Regions from separate parts of the Macrococcus armenti genome, predicted to be linked through region 2. Evidence: predicted binding sites of a transcription regulator. Region 2 holds the regulator's gene; the other holds the start of a gene.
What was found. Region 2 encodes CtsR, which represses protease genes until heat stress. Its sites were predicted from a motif close to ATGGTCAATAAAGGTCAAACA; they were not measured.
Positions count from the first base shown of each region.

Region 1: clpB (ATP-dependent chaperone ClpB) is a predicted target of CtsR. The motif match lies at 1,755-1,775, and genes of this name have one in related genera.

Region 1 is NZ_CP083608.1:646,096-649,530, reverse strand. Features, by position in the region: gene clpB (ATP-dependent chaperone ClpB) at 1-1,742, opposite strand, end outside; gene LAU42_RS03510 (Crp/Fnr family transcriptional regulator) at 1,891-2,586, shown strand; gene LAU42_RS03505 (metal-sulfur cluster assembly factor) at 2,624-2,932, opposite strand; gene LAU42_RS03500 (Cof-type HAD-IIB family hydrolase) at 3,018-3,435, shown strand, end outside.
Region 2 is NZ_CP083608.1:2,108,325-2,111,759, forward strand. Features, by position in the region: gene LAU42_RS11240 (protein arginine kinase) at 11-1,018, opposite strand; gene LAU42_RS11245 (UvrB/UvrC motif-containing protein) at 1,008-1,394, opposite strand; gene LAU42_RS11250 (CtsR family transcriptional regulator) at 1,406-1,861, opposite strand; gene LAU42_RS11255 (NupC/NupG family nucleoside CNT transporter) at 2,043-3,251, shown strand; gene LAU42_RS11260 (nitroreductase family protein) at 3,296-3,435, opposite strand, start outside.

The DNA of each region.
Region 1 (3,435 bases), 740 kb from region 2:
AAATCAACTGCTTCATCCTGACCGACAACACGTTCATGCAGAATATTTGAAAGTCGTAATAGTTTATCCTTTTCAGATTCTACGAGTTTATTTACAGGAATACCTGTCCATTGTGATACGATATAGCCAATTTCTTCTTCTGTAACAACTTCACGAATGAGACGATCTGTATCTTTCGTTTCATCCAGCAGTTGTGCTTCTAAGTCTGATAATTCTTTCTCAATTGCCGGAATCTTCGCGTACTGTAGTTCAGATGCTTTTTCTAAATCATAGTTACTTTGTGCATCTTCTAACTGTTTACGGTAATCATCGAGTTCAGCACGTTTATTCTGTACGACGCTAATTTGTTCTTTTTCTTTTCCAACTTTAGCTGTTAACATTTGCTGACGTTCTTTTTCATCTGCAAGTTCTTTTTGGAGTTCATGTAATCTTGCTTCTGACTTTGCATCACTTTCATGCTTTAATGCTTTCTCTTCAATTTCAAGTTGTAATACTCTTCTGTTTACAGCATCCAGCTCAGTCGGATTAGAGCCCATCTCTGTGCGAATCGTTGCACACGCCTGGTCAACGAGATCAATAGCTTTATCAGGTAAAAAGCGATCTGTAATATATCGATCTGATAATTCAGCGGCAGCAACGAGTGCATTGTCCTGAATACGCACACCGTGATGTACTTCGTAACGTTCCTTTAAGCCACGTAATATCGAAATTGTATCTTCTAAATCCGGTTCCTTAACATTTACTTTCTGGAAACGACGTTCAAGCGCTGAATCTTTCTCAATGTATTCACGATATTCATTCAATGTCGTTGCTCCGATGCAATGCAGTTCACCGCGTGCCAGCATCGGTTTTAACATATTACCGGCATCCATCGCACCATCTGTTTTCCCTGCACCAACGAGCATATGAATCTCATCGATGAATAATAAAATTTTACCGTCAGATTCCTTAACTTCCTTCAGCACTGCTTTTAAACGTTCCTCAAATTCTCCACGGAACTTCGCACCGGCAACGAGTGCTGATAAATCAAGTTCAAATATCGTTTTATCTAATAAACTATCTGGTACGTCACGCTTCACGATACGTTGTGCAAGCCCTTCTACAATTGCTGTCTTACCAACACCAGGTTCCCCGATTAATATTGGATTGTTTTTCGTTTTACGGCTTAAAATTCGTATTGTATTGCGAATTTCATCATCACGACCGATAACCGGATCCATCTTACCGTTACGCACCTCTTCAACGAGATCGCGTCCATATTTCTTCAATACTTCATACTGAACTTCTGGATTTTGTGTTGTCACATGATTTCCCCCTCTTATATTCATTATAATTTCTTTAATTACTTCACTTTTATTCCCTACAAAGTTACGCGTTAATTCATGAACTTCAGTTGCACCAAGAATAAGATGCTCAGCTGAAATAAATTCATCATTCATCTCTTTCATAAGCGTTTCTGCTTTATTAATTAAAGCGCCAAGATTATTGCCGACGTATTGACCATACTGAACATTTCCCTCTACGCGCGGCATTTTTTCTAAAGCTGACTGCAGTATTGATTTATAAGATTTAATATTTAAGTTTGCACGTTCAAATACTGTATTCAGCATACTGTCTGCTGTATTTACGAAATACAGCAATACATGTTCTGTTTCAATCGCCTGTAATTTATCGTCTTTAGCCATTTGCTGTGCTTGTTCTAAAGCACTTTGTACATTATATGTCATTTGCTCTATATTCAATTTACTCACCTCTGTTTGACCTTCTTTGACTATAGTTTAATTATAAATCGAATGACGTCATAATACAAATATAACGAATCTTAACATTCTTAAAAATTTCTTATGTTATAATATATATAAAACTACGTAACGACTGAAGGTGAGTAAAATGGTTCAATCTGCATTTCATGAAGCAACTAGTATCGTCAATTTTATAATGGAAGAAGGAAAGATAGAAACGTTCGATGCGAATCAGTATATCTTTCAGGCAGAAGATCCAATTGACTCAATATATGTAATCGGAAGCGGAAATGTTGTAATACACCGCGTACTTGAAGATGGCAAGGAATTTAATTTAAAACTGCTAGGGCGCCGTAACATATTCGGGGTGAACACGCTGTTTTGTGGTACGAAATATCACGCATTATTTGCTAAAACAAAAAGCAGAACGACTGTTTATAAGCTGGATATCGCAACATTTGAAAGTGCGATACTAAATGATGAAGTATTGAACTATGAGTGGCTGCTCTTCATTCAGAACGAAAACGAAAAGCAGGAATATAAATTACGCGACTTATATACTTTAGGGAAAAAAGGTGCTGTATACTCAACGCTTATCCGCTTAACGAATACATACGGTGTTCAAACAGATGAAGGCATAAAACTTAATATCGATCTTACAAATAATGAACTTGCGAATTTCGGTGGCACTACGCGTGAAGGTGTAAACCGTATTATTAGCGAACTCAAACAAAAGAATATAATAGAAACGAACGGTAAGAAAATCATCATAAAAGATATTCAATATTTAAAAGATAAAATAAACTGTGAGCACTGTCCGATCAATATATGCCGAATTGAATAAACAAACGTCCGAACAATTTTATGTTCGGACGTTTCTATTAGCTGACACCTAATGCGATTTTCGCATAACGGCTCATCATATCTTTATTCCATACTGGATTCCATACGATATTTACTTCTGTTTCTTTAATTTCAGGTAATTCACCTAATGCAGTTTTCACCTGATCAATAATTTGAGGTCCCATCGGGCAACCCATTGATGTCAATGTCATTTCTACTGTACATAAACCATCATCATCCATATCTACATGATACACTAATCCTAAATTTACGATATCTATTCCAAGTTCAGGGTCGATAACGTTCTCAAGTGCACCCATAATACTATCTTTCATAGCTTCTTCCATTTGTATCACCTCTAAGTTTATTATACACTTACTATATCAGAAATCATTAAACATATAAACGAAATACAACTAAAGGAGTAATATAATGGAACAACATTTAATCTGTCTCGATCTTGACGGGACGTTATTAAATAGCAAGCAGGAAATCACACCTTTGACGAAAAAGGTTATCGAAATATTACAGGCACAAGGGCATAAATTTATTATTTCTACAGGACGTCCGTATCGTGCAAGTCAAATTTATTATAACGCGCTCAATTTAGATACACCGATTGTAAATTTCAATGGTGCATTCGTTCATCATCCGTGTGATATGAATTTCGAAACGTTTCATGAAACGCTTGATTTAGATGTGTCACGTGATATTTTTGCAAAAATCCCTCACCTTAATATAAAAAACATTGTCGCTGAAATTAAAGACCGCGTGTTTTTACATTATCACGACGAGTACTTATTTGAAGGTTTCAGCATGGGCAACCCTATCATTAAAATTGGAGATTTAC
Region 2 (3,435 bases):
TAACTCCTCCTTATAGATGCGTTCTTAACATCTCTGATCGTTTTTCTTCAACTGTAACGTCACTATCATAAACTGTATTTAGAAATGGCGCCTGTATAGCTACCATTAATTCATTAAATCTAAACGGAATATCAATGATACCCATATCAATACCGAGTTTGACCTCACTTAATCTAAGACTTGCTTCTTCAACAGAAATCTTTCTACTATATTTCAATATACCTAAACTGCGGTAAATGCGATCTATCGTTTCAATATGATCGTAATTATTCATACGTTTACGCATATTGAGTTCTTCTTCTATAATCTGTTCTACTACTTGCTGTAAATCTTCAATAATACTCACTTCATCCTTACCGAGTGTCAATTGGTTAGACACCTGATAAATATGACCTAGTGCTTGCGTACCTTCTCCATATATACCACGAATCGTAAACCCGAAACGGTTAATCGTTTGTGCGATTCTATTCATTCGATTCATAATCGATAACCCTGGTAAATGCAGCATAACACTTGCTCTTAATCCCGTACCTATATTCGTCGGACAAGTCGTCAAATAACCGTAATGTTCATCGAACGAAATCATCAAATGTTCATCAAGACGTTTATCAATCTCTTGCGCACGTTGATATAATTCCTGAAGCGATAAATCCCTGCCTAACACCTGTACTCGAATATGATCTTCTTCGTTTACCATAATACTCTCAGACTCATCGTCATTTATATAGACAGCACCACCGTTATTTTTAAGTAGCTCCTTACTCATTAAGTGCTTAGCGACAAGCATTAAACGTTCCTGCTCAGATATATCCTGCATCTTTATTTCATCGTAATCTAAGCGCAATACATTCCCGACACATTCTATTACACGTTCTGCATCGCCTTCACTAAACATCATCGGATGGACAAAATTTTCTAAGTTACGTGCAAGACGTATCCTTGAGCTTAATATAACTGGCTCATCATTCCCGCTTTGCATCCAGTCACTTAACTCGCTTTGAAGATGCTTACTCAACATGTGCATCACCACTTTCTTTCAACGCTTTAATTTCATCTCGTACATGCACCGCTTCTTCAAAGTTTTGAACTTCAATAAGTTGCTGCAGCTTCTCTTCTAAACTTTCAATTCGTTTACGCAGCGCAATTTTTTCCTGAGACTTAAACGGCTGCTGTCCAACATGTTCTAAATTACCTGCTTGTACTCTCTCGATAATTTGAGGAACATATTGACTAAATGTTGAATAGCACTCACTACAACCAAACTTCCCGATATGCAGCACTTCTCTTAATGTTAGACCGCAATTGGGACATTTATCAGGCTTCGTTTGAAACTCTCCACTATTTAATAAATGCTTCAATAGCTGATTCATTGAAAACTCTTCTTCATAAGTCATACGAACACCTCCTAGTTGTAATGGATAATAGATAACACATTGTGTAAAATATTAGCGCGAATATAGTCGCGATACGGCACTTCTACCATGAGCGTATCACGATGGATAACCGATAACATCATCTTCTTCTCTCTTAATGATATAAGTTCATTATCATGAAGCCCTGAAATGATACGTTCAGCATTTTGTTGAGAAATTTGTTTACCTGTCAGCTCTTTCAGATGATTTAAAAATGCTGACTTATCATTCGATTCAATTTTAGTAATACGAATGTATCCACCGCCACCACGCTTACTTTCAATTTGATAGCCGTGTTCGTTTGTAAATCTCGTTTTAATTACGTAGTTCAACTGCGATGGTACGCAATCAAACTTCTCCGCAATATGTGCACGTTTAATTTCTACGACATCATCCGCTTCAAGCAATTGCTTTAAGTATTGCTCAATGATATCCGACATGTTCTGCATAACATCACCCACCTTTGACCTTCTTTGACTTTATTATATTTTTTATTTTAAATAAGTGCAAATAATATGTTTTAATTTTATTTTTGAACAAATGTTCAAAAATAAAAGAAAAAATGTTTAGCGCTTTCATTATTTATATAGTATGATATGGGTAGTAAATTAATATAAAAGGAGCGATATTATGAATATTATTATCGGCATGATTGGACTCATCGTATTTTTATTCCTTGCATGGATTATGAGTTCCGATAAAAAAGGTATAAGATGGCAGTACATTGGTCTAATGCTTGTTATTCAACTCGTACTAGCTTTTGTTCTATTAAAAACAACAGCTGGGATATGGCTAGTTACCCAACTTGCAACTGGATTTGGATATTTACTTCAGTATGCGGCAGAAGGTGTTTACTTTGTTTTTCCTGGTGTTAAAAATGAAGGCGTTGCAAACTCATTTTTCTTCGATGTGTTATTACCAATCACCTTCATTTCTGCATTAATTGGTATCCTTCAGTATTTGAAAATTCTACCATTCATCATTAAATACTTGGGGTTAGTTATTTCAAAAGTGAATGGCATGGGTAAACTCGAATCTTTCAATGCAGTTGCAGCTGCGATTCTTGGTCAATCCGAAGTGTTTATCTCATTAAAAAAGCAATTACCATTCATTCCGAAGCATAGACTTTATACTTTAACAGCTTCAGCTATGTCTACTGTTTCTTTATCTATCGTTGGTGCATATTTTCAAATGATTGAACCACGATTTGTCGTTACTGCAATTGTACTTAATTTATTCGGCGGATTCATTATCGCCTCAATCATAAACCCTTATAGAGTATCTGCTGAAGAAGAAGATGCAGTCATTATGACGGATAACGAGAAGAAGCAGTCATTTTTCGAAATGCTTGGTGAATATATCCTTGATGGATTTAAAGTCGCTGTTATCGTTGCAGCAATGTTAATTGGGTATATTGCTTTAATTGCAATGCTTAATGGTATTGTAGATGCTTTTACTCCAGGCAAAATGAACTTCCAGACTATACTTGGTTATTTATTTGCACCTTTAGCATTCTTAACAGGTATTGCTTGGGACGATGCAGTTCGTGCTGGTTCAATTATGGCTACAAAACTTGTATCAAATGAATTTGTAGCAATGCTGGATGTTCAATCAATTGTAAAAGGAAAAACTGGTGAATTATCACAACATGCAATTGGTGTAGTATCAGTTTTCTTAGTATCATTTGCAAACTTCTCATCTATCGGAATTATCGCTGGTGCGATTAAGTCACTTAATGATGAAAAGGGAGATGTTGTTGCAAGATTTGGACTTAAATTATTATACGGTGCAACGCTTGTATCATTCATCTCTGCAACAATCGCAGGATTCTTTATTTAATTAAAAAACGCGGATGTTATTGAATATAACATCCGCGTTTCTTATTATAAAGTTGGTTTCTTCGTTCCAACAAATGTTGTTTCTGATACGTTATACGTTAATACTTCAGATACATCATATCGACTTGATGGATAATGTTCTTTAGCAGCGATTCCAATTGCGATAAACATAACTGGTGCATAGC